One region of the Paenibacillus sp. FSL R5-0470 genome, then DNA from elsewhere that is predicted to be linked to it. Evidence: riboswitches for the same ligand, from Rfam matches in the RefSeq annotation. Region 1 holds a riboswitch; each other region holds the start of a gene.
What was found. Region 1 has a riboswitch for cyclic di-GMP ahead of MKY99_RS01865 (anti-repressor SinI family protein). Riboswitches for the same ligand answer to the same signal wherever they lie in the genome.
Positions count from the first base shown of each region.

Region 2: another riboswitch for cyclic di-GMP. It lies ahead of MKY99_RS03230 (transglutaminase-like domain-containing protein); the one in region 1 lies ahead of MKY99_RS01865 (anti-repressor SinI family protein).
Region 3: another riboswitch for cyclic di-GMP. It lies ahead of MKY99_RS10245 (DUF6612 family protein); the one in region 1 lies ahead of MKY99_RS01865 (anti-repressor SinI family protein).
Region 4: another riboswitch for cyclic di-GMP. It lies ahead of MKY99_RS02470 (collagen-binding domain-containing protein); the one in region 1 lies ahead of MKY99_RS01865 (anti-repressor SinI family protein).

Region 1 is NZ_CP150238.1:422,783-428,139, reverse strand. It holds gene MKY99_RS01885 (hypothetical protein) at 1-494, shown strand, start outside; gene MKY99_RS01880 (signal peptidase I) at 496-1,083, shown strand; gene MKY99_RS01875 (TasA family protein) at 1,175-1,777, shown strand; gene MKY99_RS01870 (helix-turn-helix domain-containing protein) at 1,937-2,266, shown strand; gene MKY99_RS01865 (anti-repressor SinI family protein) at 2,468-2,623, opposite strand; cyclic di-GMP riboswitch class I at 2,650-2,734, opposite strand; gene MKY99_RS01860 (2-oxoglutarate dehydrogenase E1 component) at 3,206-5,357, shown strand, end outside.
Region 2 is NZ_CP150238.1:719,422-724,778, reverse strand. It holds rRNA gene MKY99_RS03235 (16S ribosomal RNA) at 1-931, opposite strand, end outside; gene MKY99_RS03230 (transglutaminase-like domain-containing protein) at 1,303-2,112, opposite strand; cyclic di-GMP riboswitch class I at 2,126-2,206, opposite strand; cyclic di-GMP riboswitch class I at 2,315-2,395, opposite strand; gene MKY99_RS03225 (class D sortase) at 2,520-3,170, opposite strand; gene MKY99_RS03220 (GtrA family protein) at 3,205-3,609, opposite strand; gene MKY99_RS03215 (glycosyltransferase family 2 protein) at 3,599-4,579, opposite strand; gene MKY99_RS03210 (phospholipid carrier-dependent glycosyltransferase) at 4,679-5,357, opposite strand, start outside.
Region 3 is NZ_CP150238.1:2,390,278-2,395,634, reverse strand. It holds gene MKY99_RS10255 (ABC-2 family transporter protein) at 1-395, opposite strand, end outside; gene MKY99_RS10250 (serine hydrolase domain-containing protein) at 445-1,617, opposite strand; gene MKY99_RS10245 (DUF6612 family protein) at 1,918-2,766, opposite strand; cyclic di-GMP riboswitch class I at 2,884-2,975, opposite strand; gene MKY99_RS10240 (RNA polymerase sigma factor) at 3,180-3,698, shown strand; gene MKY99_RS10235 (DUF4179 domain-containing protein) at 3,682-5,295, shown strand.
Region 4 is NZ_CP150238.1:555,111-560,467, reverse strand. It holds gene MKY99_RS02470 (collagen-binding domain-containing protein) at 53-2,101, opposite strand; cyclic di-GMP riboswitch class I at 2,212-2,302, opposite strand; gene MKY99_RS02465 (hypothetical protein) at 2,794-3,186, shown strand; gene MKY99_RS02460 (helix-turn-helix domain-containing protein) at 3,632-4,006, shown strand; gene MKY99_RS02455 (NAD(P)H-dependent oxidoreductase) at 4,071-4,613, opposite strand; gene MKY99_RS02450 (sporulation protein YjcZ) at 5,089-5,190, opposite strand; gene MKY99_RS02445 (hypothetical protein) at 5,221-5,357, opposite strand, start outside.

The DNA.
Region 1 (5,357 bases):
AACTTACCTCCACTTATGAAAATCTCAATACTGAAATGAATGGTCTTAAAGAATCGGCTACTTCAGGAATCAGCAATCTTCAGAGTCAGCTCCAATTGATCAGTCAAACCCGTGAACAACAGTTGGAAGCACTTGAGAAAGCCCGACTAGAGGCGCTGGAACAAACGAAGAAAGAAGAAGAACGTTTGGCACTGGAGAAAAAAGAAAAGCAAGAAGCTGAGGACAAAGCGAAAGCTGAAGCTGAGGAGAAAGCAAAAACGGAAGTGACTCCACCGAAAGGTGAAGCTACTCCAGAGAACATAAATAATGAACAGCCTGAAGCCCCAGCCACTAACCCGGTCGTTCCGGAAATTGGTGAAGAGCTAACGATTCCAAAAGATGTACCACAGCAAGCGGTTCCTCAGGAGGCGCCAAAAGCGGAAGATACAACCACTTCCCCACCGGTAGCAACACCAGCCCCTTCGGACCCTCAACAAGTTAAAGGTGGCGAATAATATGCGGATTAAAAAAATGATCAACAATACATTATCGAGCATCATGCTTGTGATATTCATTCTGCTGGTGGTAGCCGTAGTTTTATCAAAGGCCTCCGGCGGTGAACCTGCCTTCTTCGGATACCAGATCAAATCGGTACTCTCAGGTTCGATGGAACCAGGGATTCAAACCGGATCGATTGTCGCTTTAAAACCCGGAGGAGATATGAATCGCTTCAAAAAAGGCGATGTGATCACCTTTAGAAATGAAGAAAATCTGCTCATTACTCACCGTGTTGTAGAAGCAACAATGAACAACGCTACTGGTGAAGCCATGTATCGAACGAAAGGCGATAACAATGATGCGCCTGATATGAACCCTACCAGTTCCACGAATGTTGTAGCTGAGTATACCGGGGTCACCGTACCTTATGTAGGTTACGCTATGAATTTCGCAGTTTCCAAAGCTGGAAGTGTTGTGCTCATGATCGTACCAGGCTTGATGCTCCTGCTCTATGCCCTGTATTCATCATGGAAGGCTGTAGCTGCACTCGAAAAGAAAAATGCTGCTATACTTCCCACCTCTCCACCTCCAACTGAAATACAGTAATCCGTTGATTGTCCGCTTCCGCTTACGAACCGGAAGTTACAATATATAACTTTTATAAAAAAACCACAAAAACCGAGGAGGAATTTTAATTATGGGTATCAAAAAAACATTGGGTCTTGGCGTAGCATCAGCAGCACTGGGTTTATCATTGATTGGTGGAGGAACTTTCGCTTACTTTAGCGACACTGCAACAAGTACCTCTACATTCGCAGCGGGTACACTGGATTTGAACTCTGACCCTTCTGTTATCGTTAATCTGGATAAATTGAAACCAGGTGATACTATCAAAAGAGATTTCAAACTTAATAATGATGGGAACATCGATATCGGCTCTATTGTTCTCAAAACAAAATACTCTGTTAATGACGTAGGTGGTAACAACAACGGTGTTGATTTAGGTAAATTTATTAAAGTTAAGTTCCTGCAAAATAAGGACAAGAGCGGTAACATTATTCCGGATATTGTAGTTTATGAAACAACACTAGCTGATTTGCAAAATTCAACACCTGATCTCGTAGAAAAATTGCCGTTCATAGGCAATGAAGCATCCGGTATTAAAGCAGGTACATCTGATAGCTTCACCGTTAAGTTCGAATTTGTGGATGATGGTAAAGATCAGAACATTTTCCAAAAAGATGTGTTGACACTGACTTGGGATTTCTTTGCTAAACAAGCCAGAGGAACTGACTACTAATCTAATAAGTCTTCCATTCGAAGAGCAGCAGATTCTTATTCCGGAAAACGGATAAGTAGATGCTGCTTTTCTCTTTACAATAAACTTTGTCGAATTTAATGATATTTGCTATACTAATAACAAAAATTACGGAGGGGCGTCAGCATAGTGCCACAAAATATGGGCCAACGTATCCAGCATCTCCGCCTAGAAAAGGGATTGTCCCTATCTGAGCTTGCGGACAGAGCGGATGTTGCTAAGTCGTATCTTAGCAATGTGGAGAGAAACATCCAATCCAATCCTTCAATTCAGTTTATCGAAAAGATCGCCGATGCGCTTCAGGTATCCATCCACGCTTTGCTCTATGGAGAACCTAATGATGCTGAGGAGTCACCTTTAGATTCGGAATGGTTCCGATTGGTGCAGGAAGCTATGGCCTCAGGCATAAGCAAACGCGAATTCAAGGAGTTTCTGGACTACCAGAAATGGCGCCTTGATCAGAAGGATTAATATTCCACCTGACCTGATAAGATCCTCTTCTACTCATACTATTAAACATAAGCGCCTTCACCCTCCTAACATGGACCGCGAAGGCGTTTGAATTCTAGCAGAATATAAGGACCAAGTCTGAATCTTATAGATTCTTATATAAAGAAAAAGAGCACAGCGAGTTATCGCTGTGCTCTTTTGATATCTAATGCTCTGAATGTATTACTGCACGGCTTGCACAGTCTTCTCATGAAAGAAGCGACGAATTTCATCTGCCTTTATGCCAGCCTTCTTAGCTGCTAATAATAAATGGACCCACTCTACGTCTAGATCAATGACCTGCTGTTCTCTGTTGCTTCCCTGGTTGGACTTGTCCAAAAAATCTCCTCCTAAGATTTTAGTCCCCAGGCAATCCGGCTGTCATAGTATTTCTACCTTAGACCCGCGACTTTGTGCCCCTGCCTTTCGGCAGGTTTACCTTTTACTGGACCCTTTACACGAAAGGATCTACTTTGAAATATATGAAAATCGCTAACTGCAATAACATTATACTATACTAAAGTGGAAAAGTGTGTCGATTTCTGATTAGTTTTTCCATTAAAAAACAAAAAATAGAAGCGCTTTTGTGCGATATCTTGTCCTATTAACACGATACTCGTCCCATTCATAAAATTAATTAAGCCAATATAATGATACTTCCTTCCCTATTAGTTAAAAATAAGGATATTAGAATCATTTTAGTGGGCCTTAGGAATGGGTAATGAGAAGAAACAGCGTTCTTTTCATTAGAACAAGCTAACCCATACCATTTTGCGAACGTATTGGACGAAAGAATGAATTGATTACACGTGTGGAAAGTAGCACAATAAGATGAGAAATGAAACCGCAATCATCACAGCTCCAGTAAGCGTTGACACAAAATGTCACGTATGGAGTTCATCCGTTAAGGAGGATGTATTCATGGCAGCCAAAGAGCCCTATAACGAATCCATTTGGAGTAAGTATTACGGACCCAATTTAGGCTACATTCAAGAAAGATATGAACAGTTTGTGAAAGATCCTTCCACCGTAGAGAATAATTATCGCGAGCTTTTTACAAATTCGGGTCCCCCGCCCCTAACACCGGATAGCGAACCGGCTCCACAGCCTCGCATTTCGGGAGACACCGAATGGCTTAGAAAGGCAGTAAGAGCTTCCAAGCTAATCGCTAACATTCGTATATATGGCCATATGGCCGCTGATATTGATCCGCTTGAGCGCGATCACAATCCCATGGCTAAATATCTTGAACTCGAAACCTATGAGCTGACTCGTGAAGATCTGCTCGCACTACCTGCCACGCTCATTTGGGAGAATGCGCCGAATGATGTGCATACCGGATGGGATGCAGTTCAGCGTATGCGTCAGGCTTACACCAAGACAATCGCCTATGAATTCGGGCATGTGCATGAAGAACAAGAACTGAAATGGTTGAACAGACAGGCAGAATCCACAAGCTCACCAGCGCCTTTAAATAATGCAGAACGTAAAGAGCTGCTAAACCGCCTGATCCAAGTAGAGCAATTCGAAACCTTCCTCCACAAAACCTTTGTGGGTCAGAAGCGGTTCAGCTTGGAAGGCAATGACGCTCTCGTACCGATGCTGGATGAAATCGTACGCGCTGCTGCGCATGACGGCGCAGAGCATATTCTGATGGGCATGGCGCATCGTGGTCGCCTCAACGTTCTTGCACATATTTTGGGCAAACCTTATGACATTATATTTTCAGAGTTTCATCATTCTCCGAACAAGGAGCTTTTCCCTTCCGAAGGCTCTACAGGCATTAACTATGGCTGGACGGGTGATGTGAAATACCATCTGGGTGCAGATCGCGCTGTCCGTGAAGGAGAAACCGTACGCACAAGAATAACACTAGCGAATAACCCAAGTCACTTGGAATTCGTCAATCCTGTCGTGGAAGGCTTCACTCGTGCTGCTCAAGAAGATCGGAGCACAGCCGGATTGCCGAAGATTGATACCAGTAAAGCTATGGCGGTACTGATGCATGGCGATGCTGCTTTTCCAGGTGAAGGGATTGTTGCAGAAACACTTAATATTGGCAAACTTCAAGGTTATCAGAATGGCGGGACGATCCATATCATTGTTAATAACCGGATCGGCTTTACGACAGAAAGCGAAGACTCCCGTTCAACGCATTATGCGAGTGACATCGCCAAAGGATATGAAATTCCAATTATCCATGTCAATGCTGATGATCCTGAGGCCTGTATATCAGCCGTTCGTTTAGCTAGTGCATATCGCAATCAATTCAAAAAGGATTTCGTTATTGATCTCATCGGCTATCGTCGTCATGGACATAACGAAATGGATGATCCTGAAACTACACAACCTATCGTGTACGGTAAGGTACGCAATCATCCAACCGTTTACAAGGTGTATGCGGAGCGGCTACAGCGTGAAAAAATTCTTACAGCTGAAGATGTACAAAAGATGCACGTTGAAACAGAAGGCGTATTGCAACGTGCGTACGATAGTATGAAGGAAGGCAATCACAAGAAAAAAGAACCAAAGGCCTTCATTCCTCTTCATACAGATCGCTCAGCGGCAGGCACTACAGCCGTACCGATCTCCAGTCTGCAAGAGATTAATCGTGAGCTACTGAGCGTACCTGATGGATTCCAAGTCTATCCGAAACTGGAGCGAATTCTGCAGCGTCGCAAGGACGCACTGAATGAGGGTGAAAAGGTCGACTGGGCACTCGCTGAGTCCCTCGCCTTCGCAACCATCCTGAAGGATGGAACGCCAATTCGACTTAGCGGTCAGGATGCACAGCGCGGGACCTTCGCACACCGCCATCTGGTGCTGCACGACAGTAAGACAGGAGAATTATTCTCTCCGCTTCATCAGCTAAGTAATTCTCGCGCTTCCTTTGGCGTATATAACAGTCCGCTATCTGAAGCTTCTGTGCTAGGCTTTGAGTATGGTTATAATGTGTTCGCACCAGAAACCTTCGTCATCTGGGAAGCACAATATGGCGACTTCGCCAATGCAGGTCAGGTTATATTTGATCAGTTCATTGCCGCTGGACGTGCGAAATGGACGCAGCGCAGCA
Region 2 (5,357 bases), 300 kb from region 1:
TTCCTTTGAGTTTCAGTCTTGCGACCGTACTCCCCAGGCGGAGTGCTTACTGTGTTAACTTCGGCACCAAGGGTATCGAAACCCCTAACACCTAGCACTCATCGTTTACGGCGTGGACTACCAGGGTATCTAATCCTGTTTGCTCCCCACGCTTTCGCGCCTCAGCGTCAGTTACAGCCCAGAAAGTCGCCTTCGCCACTGGTGTTCCTCCACATATCTACGCATTTCACCGCTACACGTGGAATTCCACTTTCCTCTTCTGTACTCAAGTCACCCAGTTTCCAGTGCGACCTTAGGTTGAGCCCAAGGTTTAAACACCAGACTTAAATGACCGCCTGCGCGCGCTTTACGCCCAATAATTCCGGACAACGCTTGCCCCCTACGTATTACCGCGGCTGCTGGCACGTAGTTAGCCGGGGCTTTCTTCTCAGGTACCGTCACTCCGATAGCAGTTACTCTACCGGACGTTCTTCCCTGGCAACAGAGCTTTACGATCCGAAAACCTTCATCACTCACGCGGCGTTGCTCCGTCAGACTTTCGTCCATTGCGGAAGATTCCCTACTGCTGCCTCCCGTAGGAGTCTGGGCCGTGTCTCAGTCCCAGTGTGGCCGTTCACCCTCTCAGGTCGGCTACGCATCGTCGCCTTGGTGGGCCATTACCCCACCAACTAGCTAATGCGCCGCAGGCCCATCCCTCAGTGACAGATTGCTCCGTCTTTCATTCTTTCTTCAGGAGAAAAAAGAAATTATCCGGTATTAGCTACCGTTTCCGGTAGTTATCCCAGTCTAAGGGGCAGGTTGCCTACGTGTTACTCACCCGTCCGCCGCTAAGTTATTTTGAAAGCAAGCTTTCAAAATAACTCCGCTCGACTTGCATGTATTAGGCACGCCGCCAGCGTTCGTCCTGAGCCAGGATCAAACTCTCCAATTAGTATTGAAAAGAGCGATATGCTCATTTTGAAACATCTGACGAGAAAATTAATTCTCTAATTTCGGATTTCACTTTCGTGATTTCCTACTCACTCGTTGTTCAGTTTTCAAAGATCAAGTTCTCGTTGGCGCCGTTTAATGTCTCAGCAGCAACTCTTATAATATATCATGTTGTTCTCAGTAATGCAAGCTTTATTTTTCGAAAGCCGTTTATATAACTCTCTCAAATATTGCCTGTACGCTGTCTAACAACGCTTAACTATAATAACCTATCTATTCATAGAAAAGCAACCCCTAATAGAAAAATAAACAACTAGCTTAATAATTAAGCTGGTTGTTTATTTAATAGAGTTATGAATCTAGCGATGCAAATTAATAGTATTTTGCTGCAGTATACTTACTTGAAGCCTTAATAAAATCCGTATTCTTCTTACTCTTCGCTGACGATGCATCTACCGTTGTATCAATAGTAACCCATTTCCCATCCATCAACACTTCATTCCATGCATGGTATTGCGTAACGTAGCTAGTATTCCCCATCACCAATTTAGCAGGCACATCTACACTACGCAGCATTGCGGCAAAAAGAGAAGCATAGTCATAGCAGATTCCTTTTTTAGTATTCAAAGTGTTGTTAATGTTCGGAATGTAATCTGTTGTTACGTTATTAGCAAGAGAATAATCGTATTGTACATTAGCAACTACATAGTTATAGATTGCCTTAACTTTCTCTTCATCTGTTGTTTTGCCTTTTGTAAGCTCTTTTGCCTTAAGGATCGCTTTATCAGAAGAACTCCATTTCACATTCTGTACGGAGCCCAAATATACGGAATTCGAGTCACTCATGGTTACGTCTACTACTTCGGAATATAACGCTTTGTATTTATTGCCGGTTGTGTTCTCAAGAACAGAAACCTTATAAGTACCATTACCTTGTTGTAAAGGGAAGTCCTCAGCTTGTCCAGAAGCATATAAGTTATATGTATAGCTGCTGTTGTCTTTAGTGATCATGAGTTTGATTCTTTTATCTTTCGGAATATCATAGTTAATTCCAATAACACCTTGAGCCACTTTCGATGTAATCAACCAGCTTGCATCTACACTTGCGGCTTGAGCTGTGCTTACCGGAACCGCAGTAATCAGTACGAACAGCGCCACCATCATAAAATAAACCTTTTTCACGGATAAAACCCCTTTCGGTAGCTGGCTGCCATCCTTTCGGGAAGGCCCTTTAGCTTTGCGTCCCTACCTTTCGATAGGTTTGCCGTTATCGTATAAGCTCTATCTGTTCTAATTTCACTAGACAAATTAACAGAATCAGTCCAAGTAGAAATATGAATCTAAGATTCTTATATATTTTATAAAAACAAAAAAAGCCTCTTCATTCGGTAACTGGCTGCCATCCTTACGGGAAGGCCCTTTAGCTTTGCGTCCCTACCTTTCGATAGGTTTGCCGTTTATCGTGTTTAGCTTTTATAGTCTTATACTACCATATTTATCCTCGTAAACAAGAACAAAATTGCTAGATTTACTATTATTTTATAGTTATTTCTCTGTATTTGAGTTTTCTTGTTATTTCTCGTCAACGATTAGGAAAGCTTGGCATGAACAATCAAACGATGTGTAGGATCTACTAGTGGGTCACACGTAATTAGAGTAAGAATTTTATCTTTGTTATTCCCGTCTAGAACAGACACATCACTAGGAAGTACAACAGAAATATCATAAACCTCGTAATTATAAGTCTGATCGCTAGTCTTCACCGTAATCGTATCCCCAATCACAACCTCATTCAATCTGTTAAACAATCTGCCCGTAGTTCTAGCTCTATGTGCAGCTATTGCGGCGTTCCCTATTTCTCCTATTGGAGTTGTTTCTTTCATATGGGCCGCGGCATGCTTCATATTCGCTTTAGTAGCCCCTTCTAATACAGGCAGCTTCAGATCGATCTTATCAATCTCAATTAATGCGATAACTTTGCCACCCACTTCAATTTCCGGTTCCGGCTTTTCTGTTTCTTGCGGCTGTGCTTGTGCATCTAGAGCTGATTCCTCCGCTAGTAGCTGAGTGACCTCGGCATATCTGCTCTTCAGATCAGGTGGTTGAGTACTTACACTGGTGCTCAGTTCAGCCGATTCTAATAGCTTATCCTGCTGCCAGTCGTTATACCATTCGTTAGCTTTTGGATAGAGCATGATAAGGATCCCCGCCAGTATGAGCACATACGAGAATTTACGCATGATTTTCACCTCCGTAGATTGGTTCTACTGAACTTTAGAATACCCATTTACGACTTCCGAAGAAGTTAATGATCACCGTCACAAACGTTACTAATACCTTAGAGATCAACACTTGAATGCCTACTTTGTCAGTCAACAGATGCATTAGCAACAGCGATATTCCGAGTACTACCAGATTCAGTACGATAAACTTCAGCAACTGCGTCTTATCAAAACCCTCTTTATTGCCACGGTCACGATCCTTGAAGGTTACTTTTTTATTCAAAATAAAGCTGTTCGCTGTCCCTGCACTATAAGAAATCACCTGTGCCAACGCATATACCATCCCAAGTGAGTTCAGTAATGTGAAGATTACGAAATCAATGAGGGTATTTACCAAACCTACAGCATTAAATTTGAGAAACTGTATGAAAGCAGTTCGAAAGTTCTTATCTGACATCTTTGTAATCCTTCCGGCGATCCACTTCTTCTTCGTTACGATATCCTATGGTCTCACTGACAATATACAACGGTCTATCCTTAGACTCGTCATAAATCCGTCCAATATACTCACCGATTACACCTAACAGCATCAGAACGATACCGTTAAAGAGCAAATTGACCCCTACAATTGAAGCCCAACCTGGAACCGTCCATGAGGTGAAAAAAATTCTTTGAAACAATACGAAGAATAAATAGAGAAAGCTCGAAAAGGAAAGAAAGAATCCGACATACGTAGCAATCTTAAGTGGCTTATGCGAAAAGGAAGTGATCCCATCCAGCGCAAAACGAATCATTTTCTTAAGAGGATACTTAGTTTCTCCTGCAAATCGTTCTTCCCGCTCATATTCCACCATCGTCTGCTTGAAGCCGACCCAGCTCACTAAACCTCTGACATACCGATTTTTTTCCTTGAGACCTCGCAAGACATCACATACCTTACGATCAATAAGACGGAAATCACCTGTGTCCGTAGGAATGTCTACACTTGTCATGCTGCTGAGTAATCGATAAAAGATCTTAGCCGTTACCTTTTTGAACATCGTTTCTCCACGGCGCTTCAGCCGCTTCGCATACACAACGTCATAACCCTCTTTCCACTTCTCGATCATTTGCAAAATGACCTCCGGTGGATCTTGAAGGTCAGCATCAATAACAACAACCGCTTGACCTTCGGCATAGTCCATGCCAGCTGTAATTGCTACCTGATGTCCGAAATTACGCGAGAAGTCAATTAGCTTGACGCATTCATCCCGATCACTGATCTCCCGAATCATCTGGGCCGAACGATCACGACTTCCGTCATTTACGAAGACTAGCTCATAAGTATCGCCGCATTCGTCCATTACTTTTTTCAAACGTTCATAAGTAACGCTAATTACTTGCTCCTCATTGAACATGGGTACAATTACACTATATCTGGCTTTCACCTTTATTCCTCCTAAAAGCTTTATGGAGCGTTACATCTTTCTGTACTTCATAATAACGCTGTAAGCATAAACTTATTATTATAGATATTATAAAAAATCTTAGAAAACCCAAGATGGGAACCAACGCAGCATACCCTTCACATAATCTCCGCTTACCTGCATCCCTGACAGGACAGGGTAGAACGCGACAAAGAGCAGTAAAGCAACAGCCACATAGACATAACTAACATAACGAGCCTCAGGATATTTACTATCTAGCAACTTCATTATATATACAATACCAAGAATCATAAAAGGCACCATAGCAAAATAATGGTAGATAAAGGTTTCCCTTGGGACAAGCATCCACGGAACATATTGTGAGAAAAAGGCGATCCAGATCATATAAAGGGTCTTATCTTTGCGTTTCAGTGTAATCCACAGCGTTGCCAGCATTGCGAAAATACCCGTCCACCAGATAAGCGGATTCCCCATAGTCACTATACTGCTGACCTGACCTTGCGGCAAACCCTCACTGCCACTGAAGAACCAGACGGGTCTCTTCATAAACGGCCATTGCCACCAGGAGGACGCAAAAGGATGTGTAGCTACAAGCTGACTGTGATAGTTGTACATGTTCTTTTGGGAATCAATCAAGCCTTTTATAGTAAAGCCCTCTGCGGATGCAGATAAACCCGGAACAAAAGATAAACTATAAATAATGACCGGTATGATTACGAAGAATGCAACACAACTAGCTAGCGTAATAATGGTATTCTTCCAGAACGAATTTACGGCT
Region 3 (5,357 bases), 2.0 Mb from region 1:
ATAAAGCAGGGTATAAATTCAAATAGAAGCCCAAGTACCCTATGCCCTGCCTTCTGTGACAATGCATAGAACATATGATTCATTGGTCTTAAAGAGAACGTAATGAATTTCCCTGTGCGAATGAGCATTTGTAAATTCCAATCGGCAAAATCCATGGTCAAGTAGTTGATCAACATCGTGGCGCAAAAATAAGAGAGCATCTGAGAGAGCGACATCCCGTTAATAGAGGATTCCCCGCTATAAACAGCGCTCCATATATAATACTGCACTAAAAAATATACCGGGCCTACAAAAATAGAAACCATCGAATGCGTTCTGTACGCACTCCATTCCTTATAAGTAACAAAAGCAACCGCTCTCATCACGCGAAAGCGGTGCTTTATCTTCTCAAACATAAGTCACATCCTGCCTATCTTTGATATCTCACTACAACTAACCTTTTTCTTATTCGAGTCCAGACCAGATCACATTGTTTGTGCCGAAAATAGCTCTACCGTCCCATATATGGTTATGAAAAGGGATATACCAAACGGCAACCAGCTTTTCTACCGGGTCAATGACCAAAGAACAAGATCCCCATCCTTCGTGAAAAAAAGTGCCTTCAGAATAAGATGTACTTTCATTATATCGAAGGTCTGGCCCAAGACCGTATGGTCTATCCGCTCCTCCATCTCCCCATGCGTAGTTTGGAAGTTTTTCAGAATTGAACCGCTTGGTCATTCTCTGAACAGCCATCCGACTTAAGATATGACCACCTTCGTATTCCCCATGGTTAAGCAGCATAATTCCGAACTTTTGTAGATCATTAACGGTTGAATACATTCCCCCACCCGTTCCGGGAGTCTTGATTTCTTCCTCAGGCCTTTGTTCTTCATCCGTAATTTCCCCGTTTTGCAGCTTCTGAAGATATTCCTTGGCTTCTTGCGAACGAATAGCGATCCTACCAGCTTTCTCAGGCGGAATATCAAAGAAAGTATCTGTCATGCCTAACGGTTTTACAATGTTGTCCATTATGTAATCTTCTGCAAAAACATCTGTTATTTTCTCAATAATTGCACCAAGAACCACGTATCCGAACGAGGAATACATCCATTGAGTCCCTACCGGAAAACGTATACCATAGGAAAGTCCAGCTTTAATCCAATTTTCTTTTCCAAGCTCTGATTCATAAATATACCACCATGCACTTTTATAGTAGGTATCACTTATAGTGCCATGATCAGGTGCGATGCCGGAGGTATGAGTCAGTAAATGAGCAATTGTAATCGGCTTAAAAGGATCGGCATCAAATTCCGGAAGAATAGAACTAACTGGTTGTCCCATAAAAATTTTGCCATCATCTGCCAGCTGCCAGATCGCTGTTGCCGTAAACAGCTTGGTAATAGAAGCGATTCGAAAAATTGTATCCGTTGTTAATTCTTGGTCGCTATCTTCTTCGTAACTGAAGCGTCCCCCCGCTCCATTAGCAAATATTTTTCCATAACGACTAAGAGAATAAATATAGCCATCTGCTACTTTCTTATTACAGAGATCCTCATAAAAATGATTAAGCGCCTCTAATCGGTCCTCCCTGTAATTCGCTTCATTCAGCTTGCTTAGCTCTGTGGATGATAACATTATTCGCACTCCCCCTATCATTCATTAAAAAGAATAGTAATTCTCAAAAATGTAAATTTACACCTAACTCATAATACCTTTTCAATATAATAGTTACAATATGATACTTCATACACTATTAAATTAATTCAGATTATTAATCACATAAATAGCATGTACTAAAATCCTAATAATTGGTAGGTCAATTTTATATTTATTTATTCTTTACATATCTCACTTCCTGTTGGCTGCTGTCATGAATGGAGCAAAAAGCGCTGTTCTACTGAACAGCGCTTTTTACTCCATATGAAATCGACCTTATTATTCTAGTTCGGCGGGCTTAACAATGGTTGTACCTTTGTTATTCTTGGAATACTTAGCTTCGATTTTCGTGTTGTATGTATCCTTTTCTCCATCACTTATCAGCACATAACTCAGATCGACTGTCAGCTTTTCCGTCTGCCAGGTCTTAGTATTGACGAATAATTTCCACGTTACGCTTTTGGGTTGAACTGTCTCACCATCCCAGAGGTTCTCCTGGTCATAGAGTTTGATTATTCCCATAGCTGCTGTCGGATCGGTTACCGTGAACTGCAGGACGGTCTGAGCACCGACAGTGCTGACTTTCATAGATTTTTTATAATTTTTTACCGAATCAAGCATGGAAACAGGATCGTATTGACCTTTAGAATAAAAAGAATCCCACTCCATCTTCTCCAGTCCAATCCAATACTGCGCATCAGGATCGATTGGCTCACCGTCATCGTCGTAACCTTCATCTTCAGATTCATCGATCAGTTCACTTCCGTCTACAAGATAGTAAAACTCCTTGTCATTGGCATATAGACTGTACGATGTTTCTAAAAGACTACTATCAACGGTGCCAGCTGCAGCAAAATTCGGCAGTCGATTAATATCCAGCTTCAGTGTGTTAGTGTTGCTGATACGTACCCCACCGCTCTGAATATCCTGTTTTTTGATCACATCTAAGTGAAAATTCTTTATTGCTTTAGAGGCTGCCGTTACTTTGCTAATCATTTGATCCGCGGTTACTGCTGTTGTGGTAGCGGCAGACACGACTTCAGGATTAGACATCCATCCGATCGTTCCGGACAGCAATAAAGCACCTACTGCCAAACTAGTGCCTATTGTTTTGAAAAAACTGTTCATGTACTTCCCCTTTCGGCCCCTTGCGATAATGTAACGCCGTATAGGTCGAAATAATAAAAGAGCTCAAAATTGACTACATATTCTTAGAGCTATCCTTTATGCTTCATAAGACATCCCTATGGCGGCCTGGCGATCATTTCCTTCTGTAGAAAGGCTTTAGACCCATGGCTTTGTGTCATCATCTTTCGATGATTTTACCTTTAACGCGGACATTCAATTAGTTTTAATTAGCTTACGGACGCATGTCCCACCGCTAATTTTATCATGGTTATAATTACCTGTAAACGACTTATCTTCCATTCGAATTCGCTATGATACTCAGAAGAAATACTACAATCAAAATGAAAAATGAACGATTACATACGCTTATAAGTCTTATTAATGAGAACAGCAAAGACAGGGGGTGCAGCAAAATGAGTGACCGGGAAATTTTCGAGCTCTATAAAGAACAAGTATATTATTTTTGTTACTACTTAATGAAAAATCAGGCAGATGCGGAGGATATTTCCCAAGAGGTATTTGTAAAAGTTATCTTAGCGGATAAGTCGAAGGTAAGAAACTTGAAAGCTTGGATTTTACGAATTGCTTCGAATGAGTGCAACAGTGTGATCAAAAGGCGTAAGACGGGGTGGATGAAAGAAGTACGTAATTATTTACTATCCAGGTCTGAGGAATCAAACCCTGTAGAAAAACGTTTGGATCGACAGGAAACTAAAAAAGAATTACAAGGGTTATACAGTCAGCTTTCCGACAAAATCAGAATGGTAATAGTCCTTCGTTTTATAAACGAATTGACTGTACCCGAGATCTCTAAAGTTATGAGCATACCCGAAGGAACTGTAAAATCCAGACTGAACAAGGGACTTAAAATACTAAATAGAATGGGTGGAACCCAACTAAAGGAGCTGAATAGTAATGAGTCTCTATATTGAAAAAGATAAACATATTCCCCGACCGGATTATGATTTGATGTGGACTGCCATAGAACAAGAAGCATATACACGTCAAAGAAATCTGCATTCCTCCCAGAATACTCCTAGGTCTAATAAAAAGGTTATTCCTATCAGTATTGTCTTCTCTTGCCTCTTACTTGTAGCCATTCCTGTATTCGCTAGTATGACGATTAATTGGGATAAAATTGGTGGTCGAAGTGTGAGCAATGCATTAAATAATGGCATCGGTCAACAGTATAATCTTCAAGCTTCCAGTTCAGGAGTAACAATGAATTTGAACGGTGTTGTAACTGACGGAGAAAAAATGAAAATGCTGTTATCACTTGATACTAAATCTGATCTATCCCAATATACTGGATTTGCTACAGAAGAAAACACTATGACTAGTGAATCCGGTGCCAAGGCAAAGGTATACGGTTATTTAGAATACGATCCTGAAAGCCAGAAACTCATTGGAGTATATGAGACACCTGATACATTAAAGGATGATAAAAAGGACTACAGGTTTGAAGCACGGAATCTCATTTTTTACAGTGATCGGAATATTCCCTTACAATCTAATCATCAAGCAGGAGATACAATTGATACGGGAGTTAAGCAATACCCAAGCATTCAAATCGAATCCGTTCGACAAGTTTCCAATCAAACCATTATCCGTTACAAAGTCGCTGCATCACCAGCTGACTTAGGACGGGGAAACCCACATTTGGTAGTTAGTACTGCTGGTCAAGAGAATGAGGCAATTCCAACCATCATGCCTAACGAAGGATCGGATTTATTTATTGAACAGGTTTTCAATATAACTGAATCAGATTGGAAGGAAGCTAGTCTTCATTTTAGTTACATTGAAGAAGCGAAACGTATTTCAGGTACATGGAAGTTCGATTTTAAAGCAGATGGACAAAAAGCAAGTGAGGCGATTTACACTAAGAAACTGTATAACAGTCCTGAATTTCAAGAAAAGACCGGTATAACCTTAGATCAGCTAGTGGTTACCCCTTTGGATATCCAAATTCTAATAGCTGAAAATGATTCGCTTAAAAAAGGAATTGTCCACTATAATACCGCTCAGTTGGTTATAGGTGATAAAACAATCACTGGGGGTTGGAATTTGAAAGGAGATCATTCCGAAAGCTACCAGCATTTATTTCAATTTGAATCTCCGGAATGGTATAACAACTGGTCCGATGTTCCAATGAAACTTATATTAAAGGATGCTGTCATTGAGAAACGTGATACCAGTAAGAATTGGATCACAATAAACAAACCTAAAGAAGAAAAACAGTTCACTTCACTTGATGTCGATGGATTAGACATTGAATTCACGTACTATACTGAAGGCGAAAATTTGATTGTTGAATCATCATCCAAATCTCCTCACTTCAAAAGCGTTAACCAAACTACGTTACGGATTAATGGCAAAGAAGTGGTGCCTGAAATTACACCTAAGGGCATGATATCTACAGGAACTAATATTGATAGCTACAAAGATATTCCTTTCGACGAAAAAATCGAACTGAACCCTGGTATCTATAAATATAGCGCTCCTAGCCGGAACGAGGAAATTAAACTTTAATACAGGAAGTTAATCTATTGTCCCGCCCTTTTTAGTTAATCCTAAGGGCGGGTTATTTTTTG
Region 4 (5,357 bases), 130 kb from region 1:
GCTTTACTATTCTTCACGGCATAACTTGTATTCAAGCTACAATCACCGTTTATTATTTCTTGCTCGAGAATCTATTTCTCATTAGCAATCCAATAAGTGCAAAACCTAGACCAGTTACATAATAAGGGACTGAACTTGATTCTCCCGTTTTTGGAAGTTCATCCACAGGTGGATTACCTAGCGGGATTGTATCATCCACTACAGCAATATCCTCTGGTGACGGCGTTGGTGTTACTGTCAATACTGGTCCTAATGGAATCTCCTCCTCATCAACAAGTACCTCTGTATTGCTCGACGGTGTTGGTGTTGGTACTGGTGCTGGAGTCGACGAAGCTACAGGACCCAGCGGCACAGGATCATCATTAACAACGATAGTACCAATTACAAATGATGGTGTTGGTGTCGGGAACACAGGAGGCTCCGGCGTTGGCGTCGGTGTTGGCGTTACTTCTGACGACGGCGTCGGTGTTGGCGTTACTTCTGACGACGGTATCGGTGTTGGTGTTACTTCCGACGACGATGTCGGTGTTGGCGTCACTTCCGACGACGGTGTCGGTGTTGGCGTCACTTCCGACGACGGTGTCGGTGTTGGCGTTACTTCCGGCGACGGTGTCGGCGTTGGTGTCACGGTCGGCGTTGGTGTTGGCGTCACGGTCGGCGTTGGTGTTGGTGTCACGGTCGGCGTTGGTGTTGGCGTCACGGTCGGCGTTGGTGTTGGCGTCACGGTCGGCGTTGGTGTTGGTGTCACGATCGGCGTTGGTGTTGGCGTCACGGTCGGCGTTGGTGTTGGCGTCACGGTCGGCGTTGGTGTTGGCGTCACGGTCGGCGTTGGTGTTGGCGTCACGATCGGCGTTGGTGTTGGTTTTGGTGTGTGTGTTGGCTTTGGTGTGTGCGTTGGCTTCGGTGTCGGTGTTGGCTTTGGTGTGTGCGTTGGCTTCGGTGTCGGTGTTGGCTTTGGTGTGTGTGTCGGCTTCGGTGTCGGTGTTGGCTTTGGTGTGTGTGTTGGCTTCGGTGTCGGTGTCACGCACGGCGTAGGCGTCACGGTCGGCGTCGGTGTTGGTGTCACGGTCGGCGTCGGTGTTGGCGTCACGGTCGGCGTCGGTGTTGGCGTCACGGTCGGCGTTGGTGTTGGCGTCACGGTCGGCGTTGGCGTTGGCGTCACGGTCGGCGTTGGTGTTGGCGTCACGGTCGGCGTCGGTGTTGGTGTTACGGTTGGTGTCGGTGTTGGTGCCACGGTCGGCGTTGGTGTCGGAGGTGGTTCTTCCCCTCCATATGGATACCAATGCATCTGCACCCCACCAGCAAATCCCTTTGCAATCAGCGTCCCATGCAGTTCACCGGAATTATAAGTTACTTTTGCAAGCGGAGCTAGGATAGTTCCTTCTATTGTTAAACTTCCAATGTCAACAGTGCTAGCTTCATAAAAATTAAATAATACCTTGTTAGGGCTACCTCCCCAGATTTGAAAGCTTGGAATGTTAACTGAACTTCCGCTAACGTTAATGATAACTGTGGCGCTATTTGCAATATTAAACTGTAAGCCATTAGCACCAGCGAAATCGGCAGCACTAAGATTAAGAACGTTAAATGGTTCCGGAGCATCAATCGTTATTTTCCCATATTCCTTTTTGAAAGTTCCTATTGTAGCAAGCGAAGAGAATTCATTAGAACGTCCAATAAGAAATTGCTCTTCAGCATCAAAATCAATAGGAGTCCCTTTTCTCGCTGGTTCTTTAAGATCTACACCGTTGCTGGAAAAAACACCACCATAAACGGATGCTCCATGAACAGTCCCATTAGTAAAACTGATGTCATTACCAGCGATAAGAACATCTCCGCCTGGATTATCCTTGGATACGCCGTAATTCTGCAAAGTAATATTACCTTTGGCCGCAAGGCGCCCATGAACCTGATCATTAAATTGTTTGAAATCCCCAAAAATAAAAGTATTAAAATTCCCTGCAATACCTAACACAGGTGTAGGAGTATAGGGAAGCACCTCCCCAGCCGCATTTACCAAATGACCTCCAGAAAGACCACTACCTACTATCAAAATCCCCGCTAATATTAGTGCTAGCAGCGGTTTCATTCTTCTTTTCAAAAAGCACACCTCCTAAATCTATGATTTATATTTAATCAGAATAATTACCAGAAACTCTAAAAGACCTAACAACAAAAAAGACCGCCAAAAAAGAAGTGGAATTCCCTTCTCATGGCAGTCGGACGGTCATAGCGCATTTAAGACACTTTAGACTCCTGGACTTTGCGTCCCACCCTTTCAGGCGGTTTGCTATTATCATGATAATATATGTATTGACTTGCAGATTAGAACTAGCATTTTAAGCATCCTATTAAATAATAGTCTATGACTTTTAATACTTTTGAACTAATAATAGTTTAGCGCTCCATCCCCACAATTGTCAATCAATTCCTTTTGATATTCATACGCGTAAGCAAGCACAAAAAAAGCGCCTAAAGGCGCTTCACACAAAGGTTTTCCTTCAATTTTAAAGTAACTTTATATAGCCTAATATCGCTATCCATAATGGAATACTTAGAATCAAACCAAATACCATTCCACGGCGGAGACTTCCTTCCTCATTCATCCTAATTCTCCCTTTATATAAGTCTGAAGCATTATTTTTTATTATTACAATTTTAATATATTTTATTCTTTCTAATTTAGTTGTGAATTCAATCACATTGGACTAGCTGTTTAGAAATACCATTGATTATTTTTGGAATATCGGGGTAGAATACGAATATACGTTCCCATTAGAGGTGATGATATTCATGAATAGAGCTGAAAGCAGGGACAACATGCTGGTGAAATCTTATTTATTGCTTCCGATGATTTTATCAGCTTTCGAACGGGACTCCGCCATTCTATCTGCACATTTACGAACACCCACCCCCTATCTGGAGGTTCTTGAAACAGCCGCAGCAGTTGCTACAACAGATCTAAGAGATGTTCGTTCAGAGATGAGAAAACGGGGAATCAAGGTTTATGAGCAGAACAAACTTAACACGGGGATAGAAGCCAAATTTATATGTCGTGGATACCATGAACGAATGCTGCTGTTAAACGACATTGTCGCTGCCCAAGCTGCCATTCATATGCGCAGATATCTCGGTCTGGATATTTCATCTTTTAAGAGCTATGAAGAGCAATATCAGATTAAGTGAAGTAGCGAAGAAGTTGCCCCCCCCTCCCCCATTTAATTAGCGAACAAAAAAATAGGCCTTACCATGGGAGTTGGCAAGACCTGAGAGATTTATACCACAAAACACTGGGGGGTGTTTGGTGTCTTCAATATATACCTTGAACCTGAAAATAAGATGATGCTCACATGAAAATTACATTAAAAACTTCAATTCGTCGCTTAGGCTATCCGCTTGGTACTTTTGATTTCCAACCAAAGAGGCCCGCTTCGCCGACAGAGAAAATCGACCGATTGATAGTTAGCCACGAGTGCTTTGAACAAATTGTTTCAAAATGATATAGTGAATTCGTTCTCACAGGATGACTTGATAGCAGGTTGTAAAACATAATAAAGTCGGGACCTGAGTACAGAGCGACAACAGGCGTTTGCCTTTTCGTTGAATATTTTCTGAAGGAGGGTAATAGCCCATGAGTGATGAAATCTGTATACCGCCTGGCATTCAACAGAAGGACACTAGCTTTGGCTACACCTTGTCTATTATTAGTGGTAAATATAAAATGACTATTCTCTACTATCTCTCTGAAAACAAGATCGTGCGGTTCAATGAACTGCAACGGGGTATCGGTACAATACCTTTTAAGACATTAAGCGTTATGTTGAAAGAACTGGAAGCCGACTGTCTCGTCAGGCGCGAGGAATTCCCCCAGATTCCCCCTAAAGTTGAGTATTCCTTGACCGAGAAGGGCCAATCGCTTATTCCGGTGCTGGATATGATGTGCACTTGGGGAGAGAAAAACTTCGTTCCAGCCGCGCAAGAGATAACCATACCTTTTACGATTTAACGACAACTTATGACAAAAGCAGCATTTCCATTAATGAAAATGCTGCTTTTTGCTTCAAATCTAATTACATATTTTCGATAAATTCAACATAGCCTTGCGAACTGATATCCAATTTCTTTAAGTAATCCGTACTTCCTACCGTCTCAGATTCCGTGCCATAAATGGCATAGAAGGAACGATAATCAGCGTTGCAGTACAAAAAAGTCGTGTCAAAGGGAGATAAAATACGGTCAAGCCCGTAGCCGAGTTTACCTTCTTCACTAAAGTCTTTTGCACTTCCTCCGGCAGTTACAGCTAATGCGATTTTTCGATTTCTTAATTTATCACTCTTCGAACCATATGCCCATCCGTAAGTAAATACTTCGTCCAACCACTTTTTAAGCAGAGGTGGACTACTAAACCAGTAGACAGGGAATTGTAAGACGAGCTTATCATGCGCTTCAATCAGTTGTTGTTCCTTTTCCACGTTGATTTTTTCATCGGGATAGGCTTTGTACAGCTCGTGCACCGTATATTTGTCTGGATATTTACGGAGTTCTTCGATCCAGCGTTTATTAACGACGGATGTTTCGATGTTTGGGTGCGTGACGACAATAAGTGTTTTCAATGGTGTATCCTCCATGTTTGAATCAGATTTAGGACTTGAGTATACCTCCCACCATGCCATCGCGTAAGTATGCACTTTTAGTTCACGTACTTACCTAAAGGTAAGCACTGCAACCTGCCTGCACGTATGATTGATGTATAGTCTTCGGGGCGAATCTCGTCTTCGGTGTACACCAAATATCACACAAGAGAGACTGTGTCATTCCGCCATTTTACTTGAGTAAAGGTTAGACGGATGTAACGTTATGTGTATGAACTCTATATCACTGATAAAAAAATTTGCCTGAACGCAAAGAAATACCCCACCATTACTGGCAGGGTACGGTACTTCCGCATAATTTCAACATAATCCATTTGGGATACTCGACTACCACTTAAGGTTGACAGGGTGCGTCTTTGATTATGTATGAAAAAAATCCACCAGCATGAGTACTGGCGGATTTAATAAGGTGCAGCTATATTGGGAGGTTTGAAACTTAAATAAACAAAGTCTTAGAGATGATTACCAACAAGATAAACAGAACCAGAATTGCGGCGGTAGAAGTAAAGCCACCATATCCTCCTGCGAATTCGCCCATTTTAACTCCTCCTTTGTAATTGAATACAATTTAAAATATACAAGCTTTTGTAATGATGACCAGTAGGATAAAGAGCACTAAGATTGCCCCTGTGGATGTAAAGGCTCCACCAACAAAACGTTCAGGTTCACGTTCACGTTCACGTTCACCAACGCCGCAACAACGTT